DNA from 4 places in the Actinophytocola sediminis genome. Region 3 is predicted to be linked to each of the others. Evidence: riboswitches for the same ligand, from Rfam matches in the RefSeq annotation. Region 3 holds a riboswitch; each other region holds the start of a gene.

Region 1 (7,584 bases), on a different contig from region 3:
TTGGCCCGGATGGAGGGAATGTTGTCCACCGCGGCGAAGGCGGCCACCCGTTCCTGCTCGTCGGGCAGGTAGGTGTCGAGCAGCGTCAGGTAGAACTGGACGTGCACGGCCTCCTCGAACAGTTGCCTGGACAGGTACAGCCGCGCCTCCGGCGCGTTGACGTGTTCGTACAGGTTCAGCACCAGGTTGTTGGCGACGATGGTGTCGCCGGTGGCGAAGAACGCGACCAGCCGGTTGACCAGATGCCGTTCGGCGGCGGTGAGCTTGTTCAGGTCGGCGAGGTCGGAGTGCAGGTCGACCTCCTCGACCGTCCAGGTGTTCCTGATCGCGTCCCGGAAGCGTTCGTAGAACAGCGGGTAGCGCATCGGGCGCAGGGTCAGGTCCATGCCGGGGTCGAGCAGGGCCTGGCTGGTGTTCTCGGCGGTGGTCACTGGCATGCCTCACAGGTTTCTGGGTTCTCGATCGAGCAGGCGGCGGCGGTGGTGACAGTCGCCTGCTGGATGCGGGTCGCCGGCCGCGACCTCAGGTAGTAGGTGGTCTTCAGCCCGGACTTCCAGGCGTGGCGGTACATTGAGGACAGTTTGCCGATCGTCGGCGAGGCCACGAACAGGTTCAGCGACTGGCTCTGGTCGACGTAGGGGCCTCTGGCGGCGGCGAGGTCGATCAGCGCGCGCTGGGGCAGCTCCCACGCGGTGCGGAACAGTTCCCTTGACTCGGCGGGCAGCGCGCTCAGGCCCTGCACCGAGCCGTCCGCACGCTTGATCCGGTCCCGGGTGTCCTCGGTCCACAGCCCGTGTTTCCTCAGCTCCGCCACCAGATAGGAGTTGATCTGAAGGAACTCGCCGGACAGCGTCTCCCGTTTGAACACATTGGACACCTGCGGCTCGATGCACTCGAAGCAGCCGGCGATCGACGCGATGGTGGCCGTCGGCGCGATGGCGATCAGCAACGAGTTCCGCAGCCCGGTTTCGGCGATCCGGTCCCGCAGCGCCGCCCAGCGTTCGGTCTGGGTCGGGACGACGCCCCACAGGTCGGGTTGCAGACTGCCCTGCTCGGCCCGGGTCTGCTCGTAGGCGGGGTGCGGTCCCTCGGCGGCGGCCAGCTCGGCGGAGGTCTCCAGCGCGGTCAGGTAGATGTCCTCGGCCAGCCGGGTGGACAGCTCCTTGGCCTCGGGCGAGTCGAAGGCCAGGCGCAGCCGGAAGAACACGTCCTGCAGGCCCATCACGCCCAGCCCGACGGGCCGCCAGCGCGGGTTGCCCCGGGCGGCCTGCTCGGTGGGGTAGTAGTTGATGTCGATGACCCGGTCGAGGAAGGTGACCGCGGTGAACACGGTCTCCCGCAGCCGGTCCCAGTCGATCTCCGTGCCGGTCAGGTGCGCGCCGAGGTTGATCGAGCCGAGGTTGCACACCGCGGTCTCCTCGTCGGCGGTGACCTCGAGGATCTCGGTGCACAGGTTGGAAAGGTGGATGACGTTGCCGGCGTCGGCGGTCTGGTTGGACGTGCGGTTCGCGGTGTCCTTGAACGTCATCCAGCCGTTGCCGGTCTGGGCGAGCGTGCGCATCATCTTCGCGTACAGGTCCCGCGCCTTCACCGTGCGCACCGCGCGGCCGGCCCGCTCGGCGGCCCGGTAGGTCTCGTCGAAGGCCGGACCCCACAGGTCGGGCAGCTCCGGCAGTTCGTCCGGGTCGAACAGTGACCAGTCGGCGTCGGCCTCCACCCGGCGCATGAACTCGTCGGGGATCCAGTTGGCGATGTTGAGGTTGTGCGTGCGGCGCGCGTCCTCGCCGGTGTTGTCCCGCAGTTCCAGGAACTCCTCGATGTCCGGGTGCCAGGTCTCGAGGTACACGCAGGCCGCGCCCTTGCGCCGCCCGCCCTGGTTGACCGCGGCGACCGAGGCGTCCAGCGTGCGCAGCCAGGGCACGATGCCGTTGGAATGCCCGTTGGTGCCCCGGATCAGCACGCCCCGCGAGCGCACCCTGGACCACTGCACGCCGATGCCGCCGGCGAACTTCGACAGTCGCGCGATCTGCCCGTAACGCTCGTAGATCGACTCCAGCTCGTCGCGCGGCGAGTCCAGCAGATAGCAGGATGACAGCTGGGTGTGGCTGGTGCCGGAGTTGAACAGCGTCGGTGAGCTGGGCAGATACGCCAGTGAGGACATCAGCCGGTAGAACCGGATCGCCTCGGCCGGCGTGTCCGACAGTCCACATGCGACACGTAGCAGCCAGTACTGCGGGCGCTCGATGACCGCGCGGCTGTTGGGGTGGCGCAACAGATAGCGGTCGTGGACCGTGCGCAGCCCGAAGTACTCGAACCGCAGATCGCCGTCGTGGTCGACCGCGTCGTCCAGCTTGCGCGCGTGGGTGGTGACGAAGCTCGCCGTCTGGTCGCCGATCAGCCCGTGCTCGTGGCCGAGCGCGATGGCCTGGCTGAACGAGTGGATGCCGTTGCCGCGGACCTCCTTGTCGACGAAGGTCGCCAGCAGGCGCGCCGCGAGCCGGGAGTAGGCGGGCTCCTCGGCCACCAGCTCGGCCGCGGTCTGGATCGAGAGGCGGTCCAGCTCGACGGTGGTCGCGCCGTCGTACAGGCCGCTGACGGTCTTCGTCGCGACCCGCATTGGGTCCACATTGGACAGACCGGTGGCGCAGCGCTCGACGGCGCGCACGATCTTGGTGAGGTCGACGTGCTCGACCTCGCCGCCGCGTTTGCGTACCCGCATCGTCGGCCGTTCGGTGTCGTCGGCTTCCCGCATGCCGACCTGGCTTGTCGTCACAGCTCTCTCCTCGTGAGCTCGATCCGACCGGTTCCAGTCCGAAGTGGACACGCGAGGACCCATGGCGGTGCCCGTGAACGGCACCGCCGATGTCCGCACGCCCTCCCTCGGGGCCTGGAGACCGCGCCCACCCGCGGCGCGGGCAGGCGAGCTGGCAGGTCTTCGGACTCGCGGGCAGCCGAACCCGGGCGCGTCGACGCGCCAGGAGTCGGTGGTCTACTGGCCGTCGCTTCCCGGACTCGCGTCCAGTGCTTCGTGACGGCGGTCGTTCCCGTTCACCGCTGCGGGGCAGTCCCGGACTCGCACCGGGTTCCCTCTTGCGACGGACGCCCCATGGCGTGGACGTCCGAACCAGCTCGCTGAGCACAATACATGGAGTCCGCGACTCTTCCGGCACCCATATGTTGTGTCGGCGTGTCGGTCACGTGCCGACGACGGTGATCGCCCGTGCGCTGGCGTCGAGGTCGTGCCAGGTGTTCGCCGACCACTCCGAGATCGCGCCGTCGGTGCCCAGCCGGTACACCCGGTCGGCGCCGACCGCGACGTCAGCCGCGCCGTCGCCGATGCGCCGCCAGTCGTTCGGGCTGTCCCGGTAGACGCGCACCCCGCCGTCGTCGTCCATCGCGACCAGACCGGCGCCGCCCACCCGGATCGTCTTCGCGGCGCCGCCGATCCGGCGCCACCGCCCGTCGACCTGGTCCCATTCCTGCACTTCCGTGCGGCCCGCGGTCAGCCGGTACAGCGTCTCCCCGCCGACGACCAGGGTGTCCCGCGGATCCAGGGTGTCGGTGACCCAGGTCCAGTTCTCGGGAGTGCCCTCGTAGCGGAACAGGTCCGTGCCGCTCGGGCTGGAGGCGAAGATGCCGGCCGGGCCCGCGTACAGGTGCCTGGCCTGTCCGCCGACCAGCAGCCAGGACTTGTCCTGCGGCACCCACGCCCAGACCGCGGCCCGGTCCGGCGCGAGCCGGAGCAACTGGTCCTGCCCGACCACCAGCTCCGCCGGGCGTTCACCGGTATAGGACCAGTTGCCCGGCGAGTGGTACTGCGCGATGTGCCCGACACCGGGCGAGATGGCCCACAGCCCGGCGCCGCCGCCGTGCACCGACGCGGCGTGGGCGCCGATCGTCGTCCACCGCCGCGTCGCCGGGTCCCAGGACCGCACCGCGTCACCGGTCGGCGTCAGCGCCACCAACTGGGTCGCGATGTGCGGGACGGGGGCGGGGGTCGTTGGCCGCGGACCGTTCCCCGGGGTCGCCACCAGCAATGTCGCCGCCACGGCCACCGCGGCCGCGGCCGCGTGCGACAGCCACAGCCTCGACCGGCGGGTGGGCGCCGGTTCGGCCTCCGGTGGGAGTTCGGGCACCGCGACGGGGTCGGCCGCCGGCTGCGCCGCGGCCGCCTGCTCGTGCAGCGTGCGCGCCCGCGTCAGCCGTAGCTCGCGGCCGGCCTGGTCGCGGGTGCGGTCGCGCACCACCTGCTCCAGCAGATGCAGCGGGATCAGCTGTGCGCCGGAGCGGTACATGCTCCACGCCGTGCGCCCGCCCATGTAGCGCACCGCGAGTTGGCGCACCGTGTGGTCCTTGGTGAGGTCCCGGAGGAACACCGCGAGCTCGTTGGCCTGCCTCGACGTGCCCCTGAGATCGCCCTGGGGGCGGCCAGGGCTTCTCGCCGACTGGTTCACCAGCGCTCTGTCGTTCACGGACAAACTCCTTGGCCCGGCCCTGCTTCGCGGATTCGACGCCGGCCGCCGAGGACGGGTTCCGGTTGTCCGCGGACAACTGGTTGTCCGTCCGCGCAGCCGTACTGAGCTGGGATTTCGCCTGATCTCCGTGGACCGGCGGTGTTCGCAGGACCCACCATCGGCGGCATACCAACACATGGAGGCGACATGAGGGAACTCTCCACCGGGGTGATCGACGGCCGGCTGCTCGGCTGGGACGGCGACGACTCCACGACCAGCCAGGTCTTCGTGCCGGGCACGGCCACCGACACCGAGATCGCGTTCGAGTTGCGGCGCACGGAGGACGACCGGCTCGCGCTGCCGGTCTACCGAACGATCGAGGACCTGGTGCGCTGCTGTGGCGCGGCGCAGGCCTGGATAGGCGTGTACGCCGACCGCGTCGAGGACTGCGCGGCGCTGTGTTCGGCCGACCTCGTCGTGTGGGACGCGGAGGTGACGGGATGACCGACTTCGACGTCGAGCCGTCGGTGCTGGCCACCGTGTCGACCAAGCTGTCCCTGGCGGCGTCCATAGTGGACGGTGTGCCCGCGTCCCCGCCGCCGCCACAGGCAGGCGACTGCACCGCCGTGGTCGCCATGGGCCTCGCGTCGCTGTGCAACACGACCGATTCCGTGGCCGTCGGTCTCCAGGGGGCCCGCGCCGAGGTGGACAACACGCTGCGCGAGTACCAGCAGCGAGACCAGACCGAGGCCAACGCGTACGCGGGGAGGTCCTGATGCCGCTCGACACGTGGGTGAAGGGTGACCCCGGCAGTCTGCGCGCGACGGCGGGCTGGGTGCGGGAGCTGTCCCGGGCCACCTTCGACGCGGGCAGTGCCGCCCGCGAGGCGGCGGGGATCTCGGAGTCCGGCTGGACCGGCTCGGCGGCCGATGCCTTCCAGACACGAGTGGTCAGCGCGGTCGGCGATGTCGACCGCATCGCCGCGCGGCACGTCGAGTCCGCCGCCGCGCTGGACCGGCACGCCGCCGACCTGGACACCGTGAAGAGCCGCATGGCACAGGCGCGCGAGGTGGCCGCGGCCGCCGGGCTGACCCTCACCGCGACGCACATCCTCGACCCCGGCGGCCCGCCGCCGGCGGCCGCACCGTTGCCAGGCGACCGCTGCCCGACCGCCGCCGAGCAGAGCGCGGTCACCGCCGCACAGGCCGCCGCCGCCGACTACGCCGCCAAGATCAAGGCGTACGGGGAATGCACGCGGACCGTCACCGAGGCCGGTGAGCTGGAGTTGGCGTCCCAGACCACGCTGCGCGACTTCTTCGGCGCCATCCCCGGCGAGATCTTCGGCTCGATCAGCCTGCTGGGCATCGCGGCGACCGCTGTCGGGACGGCGGTCGGCAGCCGCTTCACGTCGGTGACCGACGCCGCCGCCCAGCTCAGCACGGCCGCGTCGCATGCCGCCGCGCACGACACCGCCGTGGCGGCGGGCAGGTTCGCCGCCGGCGGCCTGCCGGCCCAACTCGCGCACGGGATGACCATCACCGTCGGCAACCCCATGGCCCCGGGCACCGGTCCGGTCGCCGCGGTGGTCAAGAGCGTGCCGAGGGTCGGTCTGGTGATCACCGCCGCCGGCCTCGGCCTCGACATCGCGAAAGACCCGTCGGTGAAGAACATCGTCGTCAGCACGGCGGCCAACGGCGCCGGACTGTTCGCCGCCACCGCGGCGACCAGCGCGGCGACCAGCGCGGCGACCAGCGCGGTGGCCGCGGCGGCGCCCGTACTGGTCGGTGCGCCGGTCGTGGTGGCCGTGGCCCCGCTCGCGGCCGGTCTGGTCGCCGGCGCGGTGACCTACGTGGTGGTGGACCAGTACGGCGGTGACGTCTACGACGCCGTCAAGGGAGCCGGTGCGACCGTGGTGGACAAGGCCCCGGGCGCCTACGAGGCGGTTACCGACAAGGCCAAGGAGGTGTTCAACTCAACCAAGGACAACTTCAAGAAGACGTTCACGTTCGGTCTGGGTTGACCCGCCGTGTTATGCATAACTCATGCATGACGAACGCCGAACCGCGAACCTCCTCGGGGCGACCGCGCTGGCCGTGACCGACCTCGCGCTCGCCGGCGCGACCCAGGCGAGCGGCACCAGTGCCAGCGGGGCAGCCGGGCTGGTCGTGCTCGTGACCACGCCGGGGTTGAGCGTGACCGAGCTGGGCAGGCGGATCGGCCTGAGCCAACCCGCCGCGGCCCGCATGGTCGACTCGTTGACCGCGAAGGGGCTGGTGCGACGGCGACCGGGGGCCGGCCGGGAAGTGCGGGTGAGTCCGACCCCGGCGGGGCGGCGGGTCGCGTCCCGGCTGCTCGCGGCCCGCGAGCAGCCGTTGCGCGACCTCGTGTCCGTGCTCGACCCGGACGAGCAGGACGTCCTGGCCGGCCTCCTCGCCAAGTTGTTGGCGCGCCTGCACACCGAGGTCGGCAGCGCGGAGCTGCTGTGCCGGTTGTGCGATCGGGCGGGTTGCACCACGAACGCGACCTGCCCGGTCGGGCAGGCCGAGCGCGACGGCTGAGCCGGTGGGTGCGCTGTTCGCGCTCGCCTCGGCGGTGAGCTACGGCCTGTCCGACTTCCTCGGTGGGGTGTTGTCCCGGCGCGGCTCGTTTGTGCGCGTCGCGCTGTTCGGGCAGCTCGGCGGCCTGGTGTCGATGGCGTGCGTGGCGCCGTTCGTGTCCGTGCGCGTGCCGGCTTTCGCGGACGTGGTGTGGGGCGGGCTGTCCGGCGTCGGGACCGGGCTCGCGATGATGTTCCTGTTCCGGGGCATGAGCCGCGGTGCGGTGAGCATCGTCGTCCCGACCAGCGCGATCGGTGGTGTCACCCTGCCCGTGCTGGTCGGCGTGGCGGTGCTCGGTGAGCGGCCGGCGCCGCTGGCCTGGGTCGGGATCGCGCTCGCGTTGCCCGCCCTGTGGTGGGTGTCGCGTGGGAGAGCGGGTGACGGGCGGGGGGTCGGGGACGGGCTGATCGCCAGCGTCGGCATCGCGGCGCAGTACCTCGCCCTCGCCCAGGCCGGACCGGAATCGGGCATCTGGCCCGTCGTCGCCGGGCGAGTCGTGTCGATCATCGCCGTCGCGGTGGCGAGCACGGCCA
Region 2 (7,584 bases), on a different contig from region 3:
ACGTTCTCGGCCAGCGCCCATTTCCGCCGGTCGACCTCCCGCATGGGGTAGTTGAAGAGGGACTTCAGGTCGTCGCCGTAGCGGACGGCCACGACGACGTCGTCGCGGGTCGACGAGTGGATCCGGTCGAGCAGGTCGTACTTGACCGCGCCGGTCGAACTGAAGATGACGTGCGACGCCTCCCCGGTGAAGGCCAGGTCCACCACCGGTGTGTGCTCCAGCCTGATGTCCAGGTCGTCGCTCCCCAGCCGCGCCACGACCTGCCTGCCCAACTCGACGGCCTCGGGATCGATGTCGACGCCGACCACGCCGGCGCCGGTCCGCCTGGCGATGTACAGCGGGGTCATCGGAAACGAGCCAGCGCCGACGAGCAGCACCCTGGCGTCCGGGGACAGTTCGAAGGTCCCGAACTCCTCCTCGATGCAGGACTCGACGTTCTCGAAGTAGCCCGTGGTCCCGGCATGGCCGAGCAGGAGCTGGCGGGCGCGGTACTTCTCCATGATCGCCGCGCAGCGGGCGGACCGCGCTCGCAGGTCCTCGACCAGGTTCGTGAACTCGTCCGTGCCCGCGCGCACGAGGGCGTGCCATGCCTGGTGATGGCGCCGGTCGGTCACGAAACCGGAGTAGTCGCCGACGACGCTGGCCAGCTCCGCGCTGTGGCGCACCGTCCCGTCGTACCGCGCGGCCGCCGCCAGGAGGCGCCGCAGATAGTTGTGCATCAACGACAACAGCTCCGGCGCGCCGCTCACAGGAAAGCCCGTCCCTGCGCCACGATCCGGACCGACCCCTCGACCTCGATGCCCGTCGGACCGCCACGTTCGTAGTTCACCGTCACCCGCATCGACCCGCCTGGCTGGACCACGTTCGTCGCGACGGAGGTGTTGTTCTTCCACGCCAGGTACGCGCCGAGCGAGGCGGTACCGGACCCGCAGCCCTTCTCCCAGACCATGCTGTCCACCGACGGCACGTGGACCAGCGGGGCGAGGCGGTTCGAAGCCGCGGTGTACAACAGAACCCCGACGACGGACACGTCCCGGGTCTCGCCAAGCCGGCGCGCCAGGACCTGCGCCTGGTCCATGGTGGCCCGGTCGAGCAGCCCGGTCTCGATGACCACGAACAGCGAGCTCTCGTAGCGCACGAAGGTCGACCCGGCACCGAGCTCGCCCGCGCGGGCACCGTCCTCCACCGCCGTCGGCAACGGCATCGTGAGCCGGCAACCGAAGTCCCGCCGCCGCCGCACGACCCGGCACCTGGCGACGTCGGCCGTCCCCGACACCTCCAGCGCGGTGTCCAGGCTGTCGCCGGTCTCCAGCTCCGCCTCGAACGCGCGCAGCGCCGCCAGCGCCATGCACGCGTTGCCGCAGAACTCGCCGCCCGCCATGTGGAGACCGGCATCCGCGTCCAGCGACTCCGGTTTCCGCACGAACCCGACCTGCTCGGCGTGCACGTGCTCGTAGGCCATGACGCGCCTGGCGATGGCCGGGTACTCCTCCTGCGGGTGCTCCGTCCGCACCAGGACGGTCATGTTCTGGGTGGGACTCGCCTTGACGAAGTCGATCTCGCGGCTGATCACCGCCCGCTCCGTGCGGAGGCGAACCGGCGCCGGCCGCGCGCGCGTCGCCGATCCTCGTCGCCCCCCGTGCTGGCGAGGTCGTTGCGCATCAGGTCCTCCCCGAATCTCGTCGTGTTCCGGGTCACGAGGCCAGCTGGGTCACACGGTGACCGACTGGTGACACCAGGTCATGAGTCGGCGACGAGGGCCTCGTAGTTCCGAGGCTTCCTATCTGTGACGCGGGACACATTTGGTGCCCCTCGCTGTGGATCGGTCGTGTTAACGTCCCGCTGAGCCAGTCGCGCCCATGTGGCCAGGGAATCCGGTGTGAGTCCGGAACTGTCGCGCAGCGGTGAGGGTGACCGGCGGAACACGCGCCACTGGGCCGAACGGCCCGGGAAGGCGTTCCGCCGGGGCGATCCCGAGTCCGAAGACCTGCTGGCTCGGTCGTCATCCGACCGGGCTCCGCGACCTGGGCCCCTGGCGAGAGCGGGTCCGCGTGTCCCCGAGGCGTGCCATCTCCGGTAGCGGCCCGCCGCGCCGGATGCCGGTCGTGCCGCTGCTGCTCGTGCTGCTCGCTGGTCTGGCCGCCAGCATGGTCGTCTCCCTGACCCTCGGCGCGGAGCCGTTGCCGCTGACCGGGGTCTGGGAGACCGTGCGGGCCAGGCTGGGTGGTGCGCCGGGCCAGGACCCGGTGTACGACGCGATCGTGTGGGACCTGCGTGCCCCACGGGTGCTGATGGCCGCCGTGGTGGGGGCGGGTCTGGCGTTGGCGGGCGCGGTGATGCAGACCCTGGTCCGCAACCCGCTGGCCGATCCGTACCTGCTCGGCGTCTCCTCGGGTGCGGGTGTCGGGGCGACGCTGGTCATCGTCGCGGGGGTGTTCGGCGGGCTGGGGATCTGGGCGGTGTCGGCGGGCGCGCTGGTCGGCGCGGTGCTGGCGTCGCTGCTGGTGTTCGGCGTGTCGCTCGCGCAGGGTGGGCTGACGCCGTTGCGGCTGGTCCTGACCGGGGTCGTGCTGTCCGCCGCGTTCTCGTCGGTGTCCAGCTTCCTGGTGTTCCTGGGGGACGAGCCGGAGGCGACACGGTCGGTGCTGCACTGGCTGCTTGGCAGCCTGTCCGGCTCGACGTGGGCGAGCACCGGTCCGGCGCTGATCACGGTTGTGCTGTCCGTCGTCGCGCTGCTGGCGGTGCACACCTGGCTGGACGCGCTGGCCGCCGGTCCGGACGTGGCCGCCGCCCTGGGGGTCCCGGTACGCGAAATCCGGATCGGCCTGTTCGTGCTGACCTCGGTGCTGGTCGGGGTGCTCGTCGCGGTCTCAGGTGGCATCGGCTTCGTCGGCCTGGTCGTGCCGCACCTGGCGCGGCTCGTCGTCGGTGCGCGGCACGCCGCGGTGCTGCCGGTGGCGGCGCTCGGGGGAGCGCTGTTCCTGGTGTGGGTGGATGTGGTGGCCCGGGTGCTGGTCCGGCCGCAGGAGATGCCGTTGAGCGTGGTGACGGGGCTGGTGGGCGCTCCGGTGTTCCTGATCCTGATGGGCCGCAGGCACTACAGCTTCGCTGGCGGCGCCGCATGACGCGTCTGCGCTGTCACGGGGTGCGGTGCGAGATCGCGGGCCGGGTCATCGTGTCCGGTGTCGATCTCGAGGTGCCGCCGGGCGAGCTGATCGCCCTGGTGGGGGTCAACGGCAGCGGCAAGTCGACGCTGATTCGCGCGCTCTGCGGGCTGGCGGCACCGGCGGCGGGCCGGGTCACCGTCGACGGCGAGGACGTGCACGCGCTCCCGGTACGCAGCCGGGCCCGCCGCATCGCCTATGTCGGGCAGGAGGAGACGCCGCCGGCGGACCTGCTGGTGGGGGAGCTGGTCGCGCTGGGCCGCGTGCCGCACCAGCCGCCGTGGGCGTTGGGGCGGGTGGCCCGCGCGAGCACCCTGGACGCGCTGGCGGCCGTCGGTCTGGCCGACGCGGTGGACCGGCGATGCGACCAGCTCTCCGGCGGCGAACGCCGCCGGGTGACGCTCGCCCGCGCGCTCGCCCAGGGCGCCGGGCTCGTGGTCCTCGACGAACCGACCAACCACCTCGACATCAGCCACCAGACCCGGCTGCTGGAAACCCTCCGCGGTCTCGGCCGCACCGTCGTGGCGGCGATGCACGACCTGTCGCTGGCCGCCGCCTACTTCGACCGCGTCGCGGTGCTGCACGACGGCGCGCTGCGCACCGTCGACGCGGCGGCGGTCGCCCTGGCGCCCGCGACGGTCGAGGAGGTCTTCGCCGTGGCCGCCGCCCACCTGACCGACGCGCGCACCAGTCGCGAGCACCTCGTGCTCGGGCCGGGGTTCGCGCGGTCCCGCCCCGACCAGAGAAGAGCACCATGACGACCCGCACTGTTCGCCGCCGCGCCGTCACCCTGCTCGCCGTCGTCGCGCTCGCCGGGTGCGGTGGCGAACCGCCCGAGTCCGCGTCCGGCGAGATCACCGTGACCAACTGCGGCGAGCAGGTCCCGTTCCCCAGCCCGGCGCGGCGCCTGTTCGTCAACCAGGGGAACCGGATCGCCACCGTGCTCGCCGTCGGCGCGGCCGACCAGGTGGCCGCGGTGAGCAGCCTCGGTGACGACCGGGCGGTGCTCGAGGCCGCCTACGGGGCGGACGTCGTCGGCGGCCTGCCGGTCACCACGGAGGGCCAGCCGTCGCTGGAGAACGTCCTCGCCAAGCGGGCCGACGTGATGGTGTCCTGGTTCAGCGACGGCGACGACGTGACGCCGCAACGACTGGCGGCCCAGTCGATCGCGGCCTACCAGACGACCGAGGGCTGCCCGCGGGGCTCCGGCGCCGAGCGCGGCACGACCGAGCCGTGGGCGGCACTGACCACCGACCTGCGCAACCTCGGCCGCATCACCGGGCACGACCGGGAGGCGGCGTCCGTGGTGACCGACATCGGCGACCGGCTCGACGCGCTGGCCGCCGCGCCCGCGGGACAGACCCCGCCGACGGTCTTCCTCTTCGACCGCGGCACCACGGACGTCTACTCCAGTGGGGCCTACGGGGCGCCGCAGGCCGTCATCGAGGCCGCCGGTGCGCGCAACGCTCTCGGTGATCTCGAGGAATCCTGGACCTCGGTGTCCTGGGAGCGGATCGTCGCGGCGAAGCCCGACTTCATCGCCTTCGTCGACTACCGCAGGCAGTCCTTCGAGGACAAGGTCGCCGTGCTGCGGACCAACCCCGCCACCAGGAACCTGCCCGCGGTCGCCGAGGGCCGGTTCCTGAACCTGCCGTTCGCGATGTGGACCTCCAGCCCGCTGAACATCGACGCCGCCGAACACCTCCGCGTCGCGCTGGAATCCCGCAACCTCCTGCCCCGCAGCGAGATCAGCGCGCGCCTGGACGTTCCCCGGTGAACACCGGGCTTTTGAGGAACGGTCGTTCTTGACTGATCGTTCCTCAAAAGTCTACGGTTTGGGGCATGGGCAGGCGACGGGCGTTCGACGAGGACGCGGTGGTGCGTGCCGCCGTGGGACTGTTCGGCGGTCGCGCGTACGACGGGGTGTCCATCGACGACCTCGTCACCCACCTCGGCGTGCACCGCAACAGCCTGTACAAGACGTTCGGCAGCAAGCGCGGCCTCTACCTGGTCGCCCTGCGCCGCCACCTCGCCGACGACGTCCGCCCCCTGGTCGAAGCGCTCGCCGCGGCGACGGATGCCGCGACCGCGCTGCGGATCGTCACGTCGGCCGATCTCGGTCTGCTGCTGCTCGCGGCGGTCGACCGGGCGCCCGCCGACGAGGAGGTGGCCGCCGAGGTGGCCGCGGCGCTGGCCGCCGTCGACCAGGCGATGGCCGGCGCGCTCGGCATCTCCACCGACCTGGCCGCCGCCCTCACGGCCACCGGGCTGGGCATCCTCCTGCGCGGCAACCCCGGCGGGGTCGCCACCGCGCTGACCCAGCTCCTCGATCCGCTCAACTGACAAGGAAACAGCTATGGCACTGGTCCAGATCGACGGCGACGACCTCGTCGTCGTGATCGAGGGTCTCAACAAGCTCTGGGCCTTCAAGAGTCGCCTGACCATCCCACTGGTCAACGTCCGCGGCGCGACCGCGGATCCCGGCATCGTCGCCGATCCCAAGGGGATTCGCGCGCCGGGCGCCCGCGTGCCCGGCCTGATCACGGCGGGCACGTTCCACCTCGACGGCGAGAAGGTCTTCTGGGACGTCAGGAATCCGTCGAAGGCGGTCGTGATCGAACTCGCCGACGAGCACTACGCCCGCCTGGTTCTCCAGGTCGACGACCCCCGCGCGACCGTGGCGCTGGTCGAGAACGCCCTACCCGGAAAGAGGTAAGCCGATGTTCGCCCACTTCGTCGCGGCCGTGCTGTCGCTGACCGTGGTGACCGCCACCCCGGCCGAGGCGAGGCCGCGCCTTGTGCCCGCCGCTGACCGCGAGGTCGTCTTCACCGTCGACGGCACGACCACGTACGGCACCCTGCACGTGCCCGCGCACCGTGCCGGGCAACGGTTGCCCGCCGCCCTGCTGCTGCCCGGCAGTGGCCCCACCGACCGCGACGGCAACCAGCCGGCCGCGTCCCCGAACACCCTGGCGCAGGTGGCCGGCGCGCTCGCCAACGACCGGGTCGCCACGCTGCGGTTCGACAAGTACGGCACCGGCCGCACCGGGCTCGGCGCCTACGATGGCCGTCCGGAAGCGCTCGACTACCCGGCATTCGTCCGCCAGGCCACGGCCGCCTACCAGGTGTTGCGCGACCAGCCGGAGACCGACCCGCGCGCGCTGATGGTCGTCGGGCACAGCGAGGGCGCGATGACCGCGCTGCTGCTCGGCGGCACCGTCCACCCGCGACCGGCCGGCCTGGCACTGCTGCAACCGCAGGCGATCCGCATGCTGGACCTGGTCGCGTCGCAACTGCACGCCCAGGTCGCCGAGGCGACCCGGCAGGGCCAGTTCACCCCCGAGCAGCAGCGCGTGATCGACGCGGCGATCGACGCCGCCGTCACCGCCCTGCGCGAACACCGACCGGTCGACACCGCCGACCTGCCGCCCGCCGTCGCCCAGCTCTTCGAGGCGTTCCAGGGGACGAGCCGCCGGTTCGTGCTCAGCGACGACGCCGTCTACCCGCCGGCCGCCGCCGCCACCCTGCGGCCGGGGACCAGGGTGCTGCTGACCTGTGGCAGGAACGACGTCCAGGTCCCTTGCGCCACAACGGATGCCCTGACCGACGCGCTGCGCCGCGCGCACGCCGGCGGACCGGGCAGGGTGTCGCTGTCCGGAGTGGACCACCTGCTGCACGACGCCGACCACCCGGACACCCTCGCCCCGGCCGTGGTCGACGCCCTGCACCGGTTCGCGAGGCGCTAGTACCAGCACGGGCACGGTTCGCGGGAGCGGCTGAACGCCTGCCGGAAGGTGTGGACGGCGGCCCGTGCCACGGCGCGTAGCTCGGTGGACCATCGTGATCTCTGGCGGCACCGACGGGATGGGCCGGGCCGTCGCCCGCCCGGTCACCGCGGGCGGCGCAGTCCGGCCAGTACGAGGGTGATGACATCGTCGGCCTCGGTCCGCCAATGGGCGCGGTCATGGGCCGCGCCGATGCCGTGCAGCGCCATCATCACGGCACCGGCGTCCACGTCGTCGCGAACGGTGCCGTCCCGCACGGCGGCGGCCACCAGGTCGGTGACCGCCTGCTCCAGCGCCTGGCCGCCCTCGGCGAGGACACCCGAGCGGTCGGCCATGAGCGTGGCCAGCGTCCGGGCCAGGCCCACGTGGGCAGCGATGTGGTCGACCATGCCGCGCAGGAAGCTCGCCAGGGCCTCCGCCGGGGGCAGTGTGGCCCGCAGCTGGCGGGCGCGGTCGCACAGCGTGGCGACTTCCCCGTGGTAGACCGCCTCGGCGAGTGCCTCCCGGGTGGGGAAGTGGCGGTACAGCGTGCCGGTGCCCACCCCGGCCAGGCGGGCGAAGTCATCGAAGCGCAGGTCGAAGAAGTCGCCGGCGTCGAAGACCTCTCGTGCCTTGGCGATCAGGACATCGCGGTT
Region 3 (7,584 bases):
GGTCTCGCAGTCCACGACCACCGACGAGAGCCCGGTACGGCCGAGCGCCGCCGCGGCCCGGTGGGCGCGGCCGAGCGCGTCCGGCCCGTGGGTGGCGCGGCCGTCGGTGACCAGCACGAGCAGCGGGCGGCGGCGCGGGTCGCGGATCGCCTCGACCCGGACCACCTCGGCGACCCGGGTGAGCGCCTCGGCCAGCGGGGTGCGCCCGCCGGCGGCCAGCTCCCGCAGCCGGGTGACCGCCACCTCGACCGACCCGGTCGGCGGCAGCACGAGCTCGGCGCCGCCGCCGCGGAAGGTGACCAGGCCGACCTTGTCCCGGCGCTGGTAGGCGTCGGTGAGCAAGGACAGGATGGCGGTCTTGACCTCGCGCATCCGGCGGCTGGCCGCCATCGAGCCGGACGCGTCGACGCAGAACAGCACCTGGTTGGACTCGCGCCCCTCCTTGATCGGCACGCGCAGGTCCTCGGCGGCCAGCAGCAGCCGGCCGGTGCGCCGGCCGCGCCGGTGTTGGTGGCGGGCCGCCGCGCGCAGGGTCTCCAGCAGGTGCAGGGTGCCGGTGGGGCCGGCGGGGCGTTGCGCGCCGACCCGGCCGCCGGTGTCGGTACGGGCGGTGGACCGCCGGCCGGCCTCGTCGCCGCCGACACCGGGGACGGTGAACAGCCGGGCCCGGTAGGGCTCGCCGACCGGGGCGGTGGTCGACGGCGCGGACTGCCCGTTGCCGGCCGGGCCATCGGCATCGGTCGGTGGCGGGATGTCCCGGTCGCCAGGATCGTCGCCGCCGGCCGGCGGGTCGGGTTCCGGCTCGGGCGCTGGTTCGTCGAGCAGCTGGTCGAGCTGGTCCTCGTCGAGTCCTGGCGCGTCGAACGGGTTGCGCCGGCGCCGATGGGGCAGCGCGAGCCGGGCGGCGACCTTGAGGTCCTCGGCGGTGATCGTGGTGCGGCCGGCCAGCGCGGCGTGCGCGGCGGCGGTTCTGGCCATGACGATGTCCGCGCGCATCCCGTCGACCTCGAACGCGGCGCAGACCTCGGCGATGCGCAGCAGGGTCGCCTCGGTCAGCTCGACGGTCGGCAGCAGCGCGCGGGCGGCCACGATCCGTTCCCGGGTCAGGGTTTCCTCGGCCGCGAACCCGGCGACGAAGCCGTCGGGGTCCGCGTCGTACCGCAGGCGCGAGCGCACCACCCTGGCGCGTACTCGGGGATCGCGGGAGGCGGCCACCTCGACGGTGAGGCCGAAGCGGTCCAACAGCTGCGGCCGCAGCTCGCCCTCCTCGGGGTTCATCGTGCCGATCAGCACGAACCGCGCGGCGTGCGCGACCGAGACGCCGTCGCGCTCGATGCTGACCCGGCCGGTGGCCGCCGCGTCAAGCAGCACGTCGACCAGGTGGTCGTGCAGCAGGTTGACCTCGTCCACGTACAGGATGCCGCGGTGCGCGCGGGCCAGCAGGCCCGGTTCGTACTCGGCGACGCCCTCGGCCAGCGCGCGCTGCAGGTGCAGCGAGCCGAGCACCCGGTCCTCGGTCGCGCCGACGGGCAGCTCGACCAGCCGCACCGGCCGGGTCTCCACCCTGGCGTCGGCTGGGAACGGACCGTCGGGCGACAGCGGCGTCGGGTCAAGCGGATCGGTGGCGAACCGGTCGTCGGCGATCACGTCGACCGGCGGCAGGACCGCGGCCAGCGCGCGGACGGCGGTGGTCTTCGCGGTGCCCTTCTCGCCGCGCACGAGCACCCCACCGACCTCGGGGGCGACCGCGGCGAGCAGGAGGGCGAGGACGAGGTCGTCGGCGCCGACGACGGCCGACAAGGGGTACTGCTGTGGCATTCGGGGCTCCCGCGCTCAGTGCCAACCGGTGGACGGGCGCGGGATCACGCCCGTCGGCAGGCGCCGAGGCCGGTCTTCGGACTTCCCGGATCGACGTCCGGGTCACCGCAGCGGGCCCTGTGCCGGATTCTCACCGGCTTCCCGATTCTCCCGGCCGCGCGGTCAGCGCGGCGCGGGCACCTCGGGCCTGGTGATCGCAGCATAACTCCTGGGTCACCACCAACGGGCCTGACGTACTGTGACCTGCCGTGATGGTGCACGTGGTTGGCATCGGCGCGGACGGCTGGCGGGCGCTGGCGGAGCCGGCAAGGGAGTTGGTGCGGGCGGCCGGGGTGGTGCTCGGCGCGCCGCGCCAGCTCGGGCTGCTGCCCGACATCGCCGGTCAGCGGCGCGTGGCGTGGCCCTCGCCGCTGCGCGAGCGGCTGCCCGGACTGCTCGCCGAGTTGACCGGGGACGGGCCGGTGGTGGCGCTCGCGTCGGGTGACCCGTTGGTCGCGGGCATCGGGACGACGCTGCTGAACCTGCTCGGCCTGGAGTCGGTGGTCGTGGTGCCGGCGGTGTCCTCGGTGGCGCTCGCCCGCGCCCGGCTCGGCTGGCCGGCCGAGACGGTCGAGGTCGTCCGTGAGCCGGGCACGGTGGTGCGCCACCTCGCGCCGGGGCGACGGATTCTCGTGCTGTCCCAGGACAAGCACACCCCCGCGCTGGTCGCGCGGGCGCTGACCGAGCGCGGTTTCGGGGCGAGCGGGCTGACCGTGCTGGCCGACCTCGGCGGGGACGACGAGTCGGTGCGCCAGGTCGACGCGGCCGACTGGACCGGGGACGCGCCCGCGCTGCACGTGCTGGCGATCGAGTGCGTCGGTGGGCCGGCACATGGGCTGCTCGCGGGCCTGCCGGACGACGCGTTCGAGCACGACGGTCAGCTCACCAAGCGGGACCTGCGGGCGGTCGCGTTGGCCAGGCTCGCGCCCCAGCCGGGACAGCTGCTGTGGGACGTCGGTGCCGGCGCGGGGTCGGTCGCGATCGAATGGCTGCGCGCGCACGCCACCTGCCGGGCCGTGGCGGTGGAACGGGACGCCGTGCGCGCCGAACGGATCGCGCGCAACGCCGGCCGGCTCGGGGTGCCGGGCCTCGCGGTGGTCACCGGTGCGGCGCCGGATGCGCTGGCCGGACTGTCCACTCCGGACGCGGTGTTCGTCGGCGGCGGCGCGACGATCCCGGGTGTGCTGGACGCCTGTTGGTCGGCGCTGCCGCCGGGCGGGCGGCTGGTCGTGCACGGGGTCACGGTGGAGACCGAGGCGGTGCTCGCTCGCGCGTACGGCGAGCGCGGCGGGGAGCTGACCCGGATCGCGGTCGAGCACGCCGCACCCCTCGGCGGACTCACCGGCTGGACACCAGCCCGTACGGTGACCCAGTGGACGGCGACCAAACCATGACCCTGGTGCGTTTCGTCGGCGCCGGGCCGGGAGCCGCGGATCTGTTGACGCTGCGGGCGGTGGAGTTGTTGCGGGCGGCCGATGTCTGCCTCTACCCGGGCACCTACCTCGACCGCGCGGTGCTCGGGCACTGCCGCGCCGACGCCCGGCTGGTCGACACCCAGCACCTCGATCTCGACCAGATCGTGGCCGACCTGGTCACCTCCCAGCGGGCGGGACTGCGCGTGGTGCGCCTGTGCTCCGGCGACCCGTCGGTGTACTCGGCGCTCTACGAGCAGACCCGGCGGCTCGACGCGGCCGGCGTGCCGTGGGACGTGACCCCGGGCGTGCCGGCCTACGCCGCCGCGGCGGCGCGGATCGGACACGAGCTGACCGTGCCGGCGGTGGCCCAGTCGGTCGTGCTCACCAGGACCCGCGCCAGGTCGACCGCGATGCCCTCGGGCGAGACCCTGGCCGCGTTCGCCGCCACCGGCGCGACCATGGTGCTGCACCTGGCGATCACCCGCACCCGGATCCTGGCCGAGGAACTGGTGGCCCACTACGGGCCGGACTGCCCGGCCGTGGTGGTCGCCAACGTCTCCCAGCCGGCCGAGCTGGTACTGCGCGGCACCCTCGCCGACATCGCCGACCAGGTCGAGGCCGCCGCGCTCCGGCAGGCCGCGGTGATCATGGTCGGCCCCGCGCTCGGCACCGGCGTGGCGGGCGCCGAGTCCTACCTCTACGACCCGGCGAGGGAACGTCAGTCCCGGACATAGCGCGGAGTCCACGCCCGGCCGGCCGCGCTGACCCGCGTGCTGCTCGCGCCGATGATCAGCAGACACCGCATGTCGACCGACTCCGGGTCCAGCTCGGCGAGCGTGGTCATCGTCAGCGACTCGCCCGCCCGGCCGACGTCCCGCGCGACCACGACCACGGTGCCCGGATCGCGGTGGGCCAACAGGATCTCGCGCAGCTCACCGACCTGCGTCGGCCGCGCGCGGGAACGCGGGTTGTACACCGCCAGCACCAGGTCGGCCTCGGCCACCGCCCGGATGCGGCGTTCGATCACCGACCACGGCTTGAGCCGGTCGGACAGGCTCAGCACGGCGAAGTCCGCGCCGATCGGCGCCCCCGCCCGCGCCGCCGCGGCCTGCACCGCGCTGACCCCGGGCACGACGCGGACGTGCACCGCCGCGTAGGCCGGATCCTCGGCCGCCTCGAACACCGCCGACGCCATGCCGAACACCCCGGCGTCCCCACCGGACACCACGGCCACCCGCGCCCCACCAACGGCCAGGTCGAGCGCGAACCTGGCCCGGTCCAGCTCCACGGTGTTGCCCGAGGCGTGCCGACGCAGCCCCGCCCGCTGCGGCACCCGGTCGACATAGGGGGCGTAGCCGACGACGTGGTCCACCTCGGCGAGCACCGCCGCGGCCTCCGGGGTGAGCCACTCGTCGGCACCGGGGCCGAGGCCGACGACCACCAGCTCGGCGCCGGCCGGCACGGGTGCCGGCGATGGAGCCTCGGCGGTGTGCGTGTCGCCGGGCACCACGATCAACGAGAAGTACGGCACGTCGGCCGGCGAGACCTCGGCGACCGGCAGCCACCGTTCCTCGGCCATCGACGCGCGTTCGACGTACCAGGCGTCGTCGAGCCGGTCGGCCTCCACCAGCGCGGCCCGCACCTCGGGGAAGGTCCTGCCCAGCTTCATGATGATCGCCGCGTCGGTGTCGGCCAGCCTGCGGGCCAACTCGGGTCGGGGCAACGTCCCCGGCAGCACGGTGAGCACGTCGGTCTGCCTGGCCAGCGGGGTGCCCAGCACGGCGGTCGCGGCCGTGAACGCGGGCACGCCCGGCACCACCTCGGTCTCGAAGTGCTCGCTGAGCCGGTCGTGCACGTACATGTACGAGCCGTAGAACAGCGGATCGCCCTCGGCCAGCACGACCACGTCCCGCCCCGCGCTCAGATGGGCGGCCAGGCGCTTGGCGCAGTGCTCGTAGAAGTCGGCCATGGCACCGGCGTAGCCGCCGGGGTGGTCGGTGATGCCCGTGGTGACCGGGTACTCCAGCAGCTCCTCGATCACCCCGGCGCGGACGTAGGGGTCGGCGATGCGGCGCGCGTTGGAGCGCTTCCTCGGCCCCTGGTGGTAGGCGATGACCTCGGCGTGCTCGATGATCCTGGCGGCCTTGACGGTGACCAGTTCGGGGTCGCCGGGACCGAGCCCGACGCCGTAGAGCCGCCCGGTCACTCCCGCTCCCTGGCGAGTGCGTTGAGCGCGGCGGCGGCCAGCGCCGAGCCGCCGCGCCGGCCGTGGACGGTCAGGAACGGCACGTCGATCCCGTGGTCGGCCGCGAACGACGCGAGTGCCTGTTTGGACTCGGCCGCGCCGACGAAACCGACCGGCACGCCGACGATCGCGGCCGGTGGGGCGGCGCCGTCGGCCAGTAACTCCAGCAGGTGGAACAGCGCGGTCGGCGCGTTGCCGATCGCGACGACCGAGCCGGCGAGCAACTCGCCCCACAGCGACACCGCGGCGGCGCTGCGGGTCGTGCCGAGCACCCGGGCCAGCTCCGGCACCCGCTCGTCGCGCAGCAGGCAGCGGACGTCGTTGGCGCGTGGCAGCCGGGCGCGGGTGACCCCGGAGGCCACCATGTGCGCGTCGGTGAGGATCGGCGCGCCCGCCAGCAGCGCGGCGCGGGCCGAGGAGACCAGCGCGGGGTGGATCACCAGTGCGGCCGGCAGGTCGGTCTGGCCGGTGGCGTGCACCATCCGCACCGCGACCTTCTCCGCGTCGGCCGGCAGGTGGGCCAGGTCGGTCTCGGCGCGGATGGTGGCGAAGGACTCGGCGTAGATCGCCGCGCCGTCCCGGACGTAGTCGTAGCGCGGCGTCGGCGCGGTGAACCCAGCGGTCATACGGACTCCTCCACCACGATGCTGCGCCAGGGGGTGACGACCAGGCCGGCGGCACCGGTCAGCTGTTCGGCCAGCGGGCGGCGGACCAGCCCGGCCGGCACGGCCAGCACCTCGACCGGCCCGTGCCGGCCGGGCGCTGGCGGCGCGGACTCGACCTCGGTCGCCGGGTCGCGGGCCGCGCGGGCACCGAGCACGACCGTCGGGTCGGGCAGTTCGTCGACGTGCCAGCAGGCGCTCGGCCCCGTGCCGCGCGACCGTGCGAACGCGCGGGCGAGGTCGACCAGTTCCGCCGCGGCCCGGTCGACCGGCACGACCGGTCCCCAGCCCGCCGCGCCGGCCCGCAGCTGCACCCTGGTCGCGTCCACCGCGACCAGCCCGAGGTCGAGGTCCCGCCCGGCCAGGTCGCCCCGGCCGTCGTCGAGGACGAACAGGAACCGGCCGCCGAGCACGGCCAGCGCGGGGTCGGCCAGCAGCGCCTCGTCCAGCGCCCGCACGACCGGCCGCAGGTCGACCCGGCCGCCGACCAGGCCGGTGAGCGGCGAGACGAGGATGTTGCGGACCAGCTCGTGGGTGCGTGAGGGCAGCAGCCCGGCCGCGGCGATCGCGTCGACCAGGCTGTCGGGGACGCCGCCGGCGATGCCCCGCAGCTGGAGGTTGGCCCGCTTGGTGAGCAGCACCGTGCCGTCGCCGTGCCGCTCGGCGGCCTCGACCACCCGGAGCAGCGCGTCCGGACCGATCCGGCCGCCGGGCACGCGCAGCCGGACGAGCGCGCCGTCCTGCGCCACCCAGGGACGGAACACTCCCGGGCAGCGGTCGGCGTAGGTGCGGGCGGCCACCGGCCCATCGTGCCACCTGGTCCGTGCCACGATGACCACATGCCAGCAGCGGACTCCGTCCTGTCCGAGCTCGGCCCGTTCTTCGCGGTGCGCCGCGAGACCGGGCCCGGTCCGTGGCGACCGCTGCGGGACCTGCTGGCGACGGCGGTGCTCGCGGAGCGGGTGGGGCACGTGCACACCGTGCTCAGTCGACTGTCCACTGTGGACGTCGAGCGGCGGGTCGCGGCGTCCACGATGTCGCTGGGCCTGTTCGCCAGGCTGATCTCGCCGGTGCTCGGCGCCGGCGTCCTCGGCGTGCCGCTGCCCCGGCCGACCCTCGACGACGCCTGGTGGCAGCCGGTCGACCAGGGACCGTGGCCGCTCACGCTGACCGGTGCGGACACCGAACCGTCGGTGAGCGACCTGCTCACCGACGTGCTGACGCCGCTCGCGGAGGTGTTGGCGCAGCGGTACTCCCTGTCCCGGCAGATCCTGTCCGGCAACATCACCTCCGCCGTGTTCGGCGCGGCCCGCATGATCGGCCGCGCCCGTCCCGACCTCGCCCCGGCCGCGCGCGAGCACGGTGCCGCCCTGCTCGCCGGCCCGCTCGCGGGCACCGGTGAGCT
Region 4 (7,584 bases), on a different contig from region 3:
CGGGGTTTGCCCACAGCCGCTCGCCCGGTACGACCTCGGCCGCCCTGGTCAACAGGTCGGTGATCTCGTCCTCGTCGGGCACGCGTGGGGAGTGGATGTCGTACACCCCGGGCCCGACACCGCGGCCGAACCCGGACGTGCCGAGGTCGCCGAGGATCTCCATCTTGGAGCGAGCCGCCTCGATGGTGGTGACGTCCGCGTCCAGGTCGTCGATCGCCTCGATGACCTCGCCGAACTCCGAGTAGCACAGGTGGGTGTGGATCTGGGTCGACGGCACGGCGCCCGCGGTGGCCAGCCGGAACGCGCCGACCGACCAGTCGAGGTAGGCGGGTTGGTCGACCGCCCGCAGTGGCAACAGTTCCCGCAGCGCCGGCTCGTCGACCTGGATGATGCCGATGCCGGCCGCCTCGAGGTCGGCGACCTCGTCGCGCAGCGCCAGTGCGACCTGGACCGCGGTGTCGGCCAGTGGTTGGTCGTCGCGCACGAACGACCACGCGAGGATCGTCACCGGGCCGGTCAGCATGCCCTTGACCGGTTTCACCGAAAGGCTTTGCGCGTAGGAGATCCAGTCCACGGTCATCGGCTTCGGCCGGGACACGTCACCGTGGATGATCGGCGGGCGCACGCACCGGGAGCCGTAGGACTGCACCCAGCCCGACTCCGTCGAGGCGACCCCGGCCAGGTGTTCGGCGAAGTACTGCACCATGTCGTTGCGCTCGGGCTCACCGTGCACCAGCACGTCCAGGCCGATGTCCTCCTGCAGCGCGATCACCTTGGCGATCTCGTCGCGCATCTGTCGCAGGTAGCCACGTTCGTCCAGGGTATCGGTGCGCAACCCGGCCCTGGCCAGGCGGATCTCCGCGGTCTGCGGGAACGACCCGATCGTGGTGGTCGCCAACGGCGGGAGGTTCAGCCTGCGCTGCTGCGCGGCCGCACGCTCCACATAGGCCGGACGGGTCCGGTCCGCGTCGGTGAGCGCGGCGACCCTGGCCAGCACGTCCTCGTCCCGCGGCGGCGACTGTCGCGTGTGGTCGGTCGCCGGGCCGGCGCCCTTGGCGAGCGCGGTGCCGATGGCGACGACCTCGCAGACCTTCTGCCGGGCGAAGGCGAGCCGGGCGCGTACATCGGGGTCGAGCTCGGTCTCGGCGTCGAGGTCGTAGGGGACGTGCAGCAACGTCGAGGACGTCGAGACCGCGACCTCGCGGGCCGAGCCGCGCAGGGCCTCGGCCTTGGCCAGTGCCGCCGCCGGATCGGTGCGCCACACGTTGCGGCCGTCCACGACCCCGGCGACGAGGGTCTTGTCCCGCAACGCGGGCACGGTGGCGTGACTGGTGTCCGGCGCGGCGACCAGGTCGACGGCGATCGCCTCGACCGGTGTGTTCGCGAGGACCTCCAGTGCTGGGCCCAGATCGCCGTAGTAGCCGGTGACCAACAGTCGCGGGCGGTCGGGCAGCGCGCCGAGCAGGTCGTAGGCGCGCCGCAGGGCCGCGAGGTCGGCCGGGGTCCGGTCGGCGGCGAACGCCGGCTCGTCCAGCTGCACCCACTGGGCGCCTTCGGCCCGCAACCGGGTGAGCAGGTCGCCGTAGGCCATCAGGAGATCGTTGAGCAGGTCGAGCGGGACGAAGCCCTCATGGTCCGATTTGGACAGCAGGAGGAACGTCACCGGGCCGAGCAGCACCGGCCTGGTCTCGATGCCCAGCGCGCGCGCTTCGCGGTACTCGGCAAGCGGTTTGTCGCCGGTCAGCCGAAACGCGGTGTCCGGGCCGAGTTCGGGGACCAGGTAGTGGTAGTTGGTGTCGAACCACTTCGTCATCTCCAGCGCGGGGGCGCCGTCGCGGCCCCTCGCCGCGGCGAAGTAGGTGTTCACTGTGGACAGATCGAGATCGTGGAAGCGCTTGGGAATCGCGCCGAACAGCTCGACGGTGTCCAGCACCTGGTCGTAGCAGGAGAACGTGTTGGACGGGACGGAGTCCAGTCCGGCGTCGCGCAGTTCCGTCCAGGTCGCGGCGCGCAGCTCCCTGGCCACCGCCTGGAGTTCCGGTGCGTCGATCCTGCCTGCCCAGTAGCGTTCGACGGCGCGTTTGAGCTCCCGGCGCGGGCCGATCCTGGGGTAGCCGAGCACAGTGGTGCCGATGGTCACAAGCTCTCTCCTCGCGAGCATGCCGATGGCACGAAGACCAGCTCGGAAGGGACCGCACGCGAACGAGTCGCGGCCGTGGCCCTCCCGAGAGGCTCCGGACCCCGCGCACCGGTCGGTGCACGGGCCGGCGGCAGGTCTTCGGACTCGTGGGCGCACGTCTCGCGCCTACCGGCCGTCGCTTCCCAGGCTCTCGCCAAGTGCTTCGTTGACGGCTTTCGTTCCCACTTACCGCTGCGGGGCAGTCCCGGACTCACACCGGGTTCCCTCTTGCCTCGCCCACATCCTCGAGAGAACGCGCGCGAACCGTCGGCATCCACCAGCCTACAGGCCGATCGCCCGATCACCCCGACAGTGTCCCGATGAAGTCGGTGTCCGCGTTCACGCCGGTCGGCGACCAGTAGTCCCGGTAGCCGACGATCTGCCCGTCCCGCACGGTGAGCACACAGATGTAGCGGTTGCGGTAGGGCTCGCCGGTGCGCACCAGCATCCCCGCCACCTCGATCTCGGGGATGATCACCGCCGGATCGGTGGTCTCGTGCACGATCTTCTCCGTGACGCGCTGGAGGTCGTAGACGTCGGTGTAGTCGCGCAGGTAGGCGTGGACCGCCTCCCGACCGTCCACCCGGGTCGGCCAGCCGGGCGGGGCGAACGGGAACTCCATGGTGCCCTCGGCGGCCCACAGGTCGGCGAAGCCGGACATATCCTTGGCCAGCAACAGTTCCAGGGCATGGTCGAGCAGCTCACGCGGTGTCATTCAGGACTCCCTCAGGATGGACGGGACGGTATCGTCCCGACCACTTTACGACGGACGGGACCGTCCTGTCCATCCGCTAGACTCGGCACCATGAACCGTCGCGCACCGTCCGGGGCGGCCGTGCTGCAACCGGGCATCACCGCCGCCATCAACGACGCCGTACTGGCCGAGTTGGTCGAGCGGGGCTACGCGCGGTTGTCCATGGAAGGGGTCGCCAGGCGCGCGGGCGCGGGCAAGAGCGCGCTGTACCGCCGGTGGCGCACCAAACAGGAGATGGTGCTCGCGGTGCTCGCCGAGATCAGCGTGCCCATGGCGGACGTGGCGAGCACCGGCACCCTGCGCGGTGACCTCCGCGCCTCGGTGGCCGCCATCGCCGCGTGGCTGTCCGAGCCGCCGTTCTCCCGGATCGTCCCCGATCTGGTGGCCGAGGCCACCCGCACACCGGAACTCGCCAAGGCGATCGCGACCGCCATCGGCGAACCCCGGCGCGCGCTGGCCAGGACACGGCTGGAACAGGCGGCGGCCCGAGGTGAGCTGCCGGCCGACGCCGACCTGGAGACCGCGCAGGACATGGTGGCCGGGCTCATCTACTGGCGGCTGGTGGTGCGCCAGGCCCCGGTCGAGCCGGACTATCTCGACCGGGTCACCGACACCGTGCTGCGCGCGCTGGGCGCCACCTGAAGCGGTGCGCGGGAATCAGCGCAGCGGCACGCCGCGCCACGACCGCTGGTCAGCCGGGTTCTCGACCAGCCGCACCGAGGAGGCCAGCTCGGTCAGCTCCCCGGTCGAGACCACAGTGGACTCGGCGACGATCGCATAGCCGCCACCGGTGTCCAGGATGGTGACCGCCGTGTCGGACACCGCCGCCGGACGACCATCGAGCTGCGTGGTGGCCACCGGTGCGGCACCGGGGTCACCGGTGACCAGGTCCCGGGTGAGGTCCCGGCGAACACCGACCAGCACCCGGTCCGCGTCGTCGTCCGCGCTCACCGGATCACGCGTGCCGAACACCAACAGCCCACCCTCGGCCGGATCGCTCGATGTCCCGAATGGACTGATCACGCCGACCAGCTGGCGCGGATCGCCGGAATCGGGCGCTGGCACGGTGAACGGCAACCTCACCGCCGCGCCGGCGCCCGGCTCGACGCTCTGGGCGACCCGGTGCGCGACGTCCCGCGAGTCGACCATGGCGAACGCCCACGCGTTCGCCGTCCACTCCCAGGCGAGCGCGGTGCCGGTCCACAGTGCCCGCTTCCCGTTCACCTCGGGCGCGGGATCGCCCGCCGGCGGGTCGGGCAACCGGCCGGGGGCGTACATGGTCACCTCGGCGTCGCCGGCCGAGCCGTCGGTCGGCACGAGCAGCACCCGCTGCCGGTACCGCCCGGTCTCGTAGCTGACCGGGGTGAAGCCGCCGGCCGAGCCGACGCCGAACTCCTGGCGCAGCGGCTCGAACTCGCCGACCGGGGTGGCCGGCGGCGCGCTCTGTTGTCCATTGAGGATGGTCGAGCCGGTGAGCACCCCGAACACGGTGACCGCGACGACGGCCAGCGCGCCGAGCGCCTGTCCTGTCCGCTGCCGCCGGGCGCCGGTGTGGATCGCCCGGTGCACGCTGACCGTCGACGGCGTGCCGGGTTCGGTGTCCCGCAACGGGCTGAGCAGCCGGGCACCGTCCTGTTCGGTCTGGTCCATCCCGCTACTCCCTTCCCATGACGGCTGACAGTTGTCCGTTGAGCAGCCTGCGCAACGCGGCCAGGCCGGCCGAGGTCTGGCTCTTCACGTTCCCTTCCGAGCACCCGAGCACACCGGCCACCTCGGCGACCGACAGGTCGAGCAGGAACCGCAACACCAGCACCGCCCTTGCCTTCGGCGGGACCCGGCCGAGTGCGGTCAGCAACACCAGCCGGGTCTCCACGTCTGGCCCGGTGTCCGCGGCCACCGACGGGGTGTCCCGCGGTGCCCCGGTCAGCCGAATCCTGCGGGCCCAGCCGAGCCGCTGCTCGCTGAGGAACACCCGCACCAGCATCGCCCGCACGTAGGCGTCCATGTTGTCCGCGGCGCTGGCCCGCTTCCAGTGCGTGTACAGCTTGGTGATCGTCACCTGGACGATGTCGTCGGCCCGGTGCTCGTCCCCGCAGAGCAGGTAGGCGGTGCGCCGCAGCGCGGGCAGCCGAGCGGTCACGTACTCGGTGAACCGCTGCTCCTCGGTCGCACGCACCCGATCACCCCCTCGCCGTCGCCCCGTTGACGCCAACGACCGCACCCCAGGTTGTGTGACCGCACTCACTACCCGCTCAGCAGTTCCCGGGCAAGTGCCGCGCTCCACCACTGCTCGACCCGGTCGGGCGACCAGGACCGCTCGACGGTGAGTGTGGTGTAGACGTCGATGTTGCACAGCGCCGCGTAGCTGTCGACGGCCGTCGGGATGTCCAGGTCCGCGCGGAGGGTGCCGCTCGGCCAGGAGGAGAACACCTGCACCCGGGTGTCATCGGCCTTGCGCCGGGCCTGGAGGTAGAAGTCCGCGAGTTCGGGTTCGGTGCGCCCGGCGTCGCGCACCAGGGCGATCAGGTCGCCCGCGCGCTCGAAGACCCGCCGGTCGTAGCCGGCCATCGCGGCCAGGTTCTGCCGGGGGTCGGCGGTGGCTTCCAGCTCGTCGACCATCCGCGGCAGGTCGGCGGACAGGTCCGCGGCCTCGGCCAGCGCCCAGACCAGCCCGGTCTTGTTCTGGTAGGCCGCGTAGACGGTCGGCACGGAGACCCCGGCCGCGCGCGCCACGTCGCGCACGGTGGTCGTCGCCCAGCCCTTGGCGACGAACAGCCGGCGCGCGGCGTCGGCGATCTCGGCGCGGGTCTGGTGCGCCTGCGACAGGCGGCGCAGCGAGTTGTACGTGCGCCGCTCGGGCTCTCTCTCCATGTTTGCGCCTCGATCTTCTGGTGGTTATATTGAATATAAGCAACGTAAAATGGATCGGAGTCACGCGATGACCATCGTCAGCCTGGCGGGCATGGGCGGCATCGGGTTCGTCCTGGTGGCGATCTTCGTGAACGTCATCTATATCCGGATCGGGCTGCCGATGCCGAACTCGGGCCAGTCCGTGGAGGAGGTCGCCGACTCGCTGGCCGCGATCGGCGACCGGCTGCGCGGACCATCGGTGATCGTGCCCGTCACCTGGCTGTGTACCACGGTGTTCGCCGCCGGACTGCTCGCGGAACTGTGGCGCGGCGACCTGGCGACCGACGGCTGGCTGTTGGTCGGCTTCGCCGGGGTACTCATGCAGAACGCCACGTTCACGGTGGTGGAGGCGTTCCGGTTCGGCATGGTCGCGGCCGCGCAACGCCGGGACCCGATCGCCGGCCTGGCGGCGGCACACCACCTCCTGTTCGGCTTCAACCAGGTCTTCCTCGCCATCGCGCTGCTCGGCTTCACCACCGCCGGCGCCGGCGTCGGCTTCAACCCCACCTGGCACACCTGGCTCGGCTACGTCAGCGCCGTACTGATGTTCATCTCGTCGCTGTCCGCCCCCTTCACCATCAACCGCACCAACCGGGTCGCGGTGGCCGGCCTGATCGGCTGGTTCGGCTGGGCCACCTGGATCGTCGTCTACAGCGTCCTGCTGCTGACCAGCTGACGGTTACCGTGGGGGCATGAGCACTCCGGCACAGGATCCGAACAGTTCATGGGCACCGTCGGCGTGCACCCTGCCCACGGTGGCGCAACCGACGCGGATCGCCGAGTTCGACGCACTGTTCGCCACCGCGACCGGGAAAGTCGAGCGGCCAGCGCCGAACCGGGCACTGTTGCCGTTGCCGCCGACCGGCGAGACGGCGGCCATGGCGGCCGACCTGATGGTGCGCGAGACCGGGTGTTGTTCGTTCTTCACCTTCACCCTGACCGCGACCGAGGGCGCGCTACACCTGGAGGTGTCGGTGCCCGGCGGGCAGCTCGACGTGCTGGACGCGTGGGCGGCCCGCGCGAGCGCCCGGATACCGTCCCCGGCATGACGACCGTCCGGTCCGTGCTGCTGTTCGTGCTGGCCGCGATCGCCGAGATCGGCGGGGCGTGGCTGATCTGGCAGGGCTGGCGGGAGTATCGCGGCCTGTGGTGGATCGCCGCCGGTGTGCTCGCGCTGGGTGCCTACGGGTTCGTCGCCACCTTCCAGCCCGACCAGAACTTCGGCCGGATTCTCGCCGCGTACGGCGGAGTCTTCGTCGCCGGCTCGCTCGCCTGGGGCGTCATCGTCGACAAGTTCCACCCCGACCGATGGGACTACCTCGGCGCCGCACTGTGCCTCGCCGGGGTCGTCGTGATCATGTACGCACCGCGCCACGGGACGTCGTGACTGTTTTTATATCAGTGGTCGCTGTACTGTTTCGCTCATGCTGATGTGTGAGACGCGGGAGTCGGCGCTGGCTCGGCTCGGGCGGGCGCTGGCCGACCCGACCCGCTGCCGGATTCTGGTCGCCCTGCTCGACGGGGTGAGCTATCCCGGCCAGCTGGCCACCCAGCTCGAGCTGACCCGCTCCAACGTGTCCAACCACCTGGCCTGCCTGCGCGGTTGTGGCCTGGTGGTGGCCACCTACGAGGGCCGCCAGGTCCGCTACGCCCTGGCCGACGCGCACCTGGCCCGCGCGTTGCGCGAGCTGGTGCAGGTCGTGCTCGCGGTCGACCCCGACGAACCCTGCGTCGAGGACGC

Evidence for each region. Region 3 has a riboswitch for cobalamin ahead of ACYVIP_RS26115 (VWA domain-containing protein). Riboswitches for the same ligand answer to the same signal wherever they lie in the genome.
Region 1: linked by a shared signal. The riboswitch ahead of ACYVIP_RS11615 (ribonucleoside-diphosphate reductase subunit alpha) and the one ahead of ACYVIP_RS26115 (VWA domain-containing protein) in region 3 are both predicted to bind cobalamin.
Region 2: linked by a shared signal. The riboswitch ahead of ACYVIP_RS27545 (FecCD family ABC transporter permease) and the one ahead of ACYVIP_RS26115 (VWA domain-containing protein) in region 3 are both predicted to bind cobalamin.
Region 4: linked by a shared signal. The riboswitch ahead of metE (5-methyltetrahydropteroyltriglutamate--homocysteine S-methyltransferase) and the one ahead of ACYVIP_RS26115 (VWA domain-containing protein) in region 3 are both predicted to bind cobalamin.

What each region holds. Positions count from the first base shown of each region.
Region 1 covers NZ_BAAGXS010000018.1:276,534-284,117, forward strand. Annotated here, with positions in the region: gene ACYVIP_RS11610 (ribonucleotide-diphosphate reductase subunit beta) at 1-437, opposite strand, end outside; gene ACYVIP_RS11615 (ribonucleoside-diphosphate reductase subunit alpha) at 428-2,773, opposite strand; cobalamin riboswitch at 2,910-3,144, opposite strand; gene ACYVIP_RS11620 (hypothetical protein) at 3,195-4,472, opposite strand; gene ACYVIP_RS11625 (SAV_915 family protein) at 4,662-4,958, shown strand; gene ACYVIP_RS11630 (hypothetical protein) at 4,955-5,230, shown strand; gene ACYVIP_RS11635 (hypothetical protein) at 5,230-6,474, shown strand; gene ACYVIP_RS11640 (MarR family transcriptional regulator) at 6,497-7,012, shown strand; gene ACYVIP_RS11645 (EamA family transporter) at 7,017-7,584, shown strand, end outside.
Region 2 covers NZ_BAAGXS010000049.1:41,773-49,356, reverse strand. Annotated here, with positions in the region: gene ACYVIP_RS27555 (SAM-dependent methyltransferase) at 1-749, opposite strand, end outside; gene ACYVIP_RS27550 (hypothetical protein) at 746-1,573, opposite strand; cobalamin riboswitch at 1,832-2,009, shown strand; gene ACYVIP_RS27545 (FecCD family ABC transporter permease) at 2,052-3,125, shown strand; gene ACYVIP_RS27540 (ABC transporter ATP-binding protein) at 3,122-3,922, shown strand; gene ACYVIP_RS27535 (ABC transporter substrate-binding protein) at 3,919-4,941, shown strand; gene ACYVIP_RS27530 (TetR/AcrR family transcriptional regulator) at 5,007-5,507, shown strand; gene ACYVIP_RS27525 (hypothetical protein) at 5,521-5,880, shown strand; gene ACYVIP_RS27520 (alpha/beta hydrolase family protein) at 5,885-6,910, shown strand; gene ACYVIP_RS27515 (TetR/AcrR family transcriptional regulator) at 7,054-7,584, opposite strand, start outside.
Region 3 covers NZ_BAAGXS010000043.1:88,710-96,293, forward strand. Annotated here, with positions in the region: gene ACYVIP_RS26115 (VWA domain-containing protein) at 1-1,818, opposite strand, end outside; cobalamin riboswitch at 1,869-2,017, opposite strand; gene cbiE (precorrin-6y C5,15-methyltransferase (decarboxylating) subunit CbiE) at 2,070-3,251, shown strand; gene ACYVIP_RS26125 (cobalt-precorrin-4/precorrin-4 C(11)-methyltransferase) at 3,248-4,006, shown strand; gene ACYVIP_RS26130 (precorrin-2 C(20)-methyltransferase) at 3,991-5,478, opposite strand; gene ACYVIP_RS26135 (precorrin-8X methylmutase) at 5,475-6,143, opposite strand; gene ACYVIP_RS26140 (sulfite reductase subunit beta) at 6,140-6,979, opposite strand; gene ACYVIP_RS26145 ((2Fe-2S)-binding protein) at 7,019-7,584, shown strand, end outside.
Region 4 covers NZ_BAAGXS010000018.1:287,107-294,690, reverse strand. Annotated here, with positions in the region: gene metE (5-methyltetrahydropteroyltriglutamate--homocysteine S-methyltransferase) at 1-2,161, opposite strand, end outside; cobalamin riboswitch at 2,253-2,463, opposite strand; gene ACYVIP_RS11705 (nuclear transport factor 2 family protein) at 2,481-2,894, opposite strand; gene ACYVIP_RS11700 (TetR/AcrR family transcriptional regulator) at 2,985-3,575, shown strand; gene ACYVIP_RS11695 (hypothetical protein) at 3,591-4,583, opposite strand; gene ACYVIP_RS11690 (SigE family RNA polymerase sigma factor) at 4,588-5,109, opposite strand; gene ACYVIP_RS11685 (TetR/AcrR family transcriptional regulator) at 5,178-5,804, opposite strand; gene ACYVIP_RS11680 (hypothetical protein) at 5,872-6,519, shown strand; gene ACYVIP_RS11675 (hypothetical protein) at 6,536-6,892, shown strand; gene ACYVIP_RS11670 (YnfA family protein) at 6,889-7,230, shown strand; gene cmtR (Cd(II)/Pb(II)-sensing metalloregulatory transcriptional regulator CmtR) at 7,268-7,584, shown strand, end outside.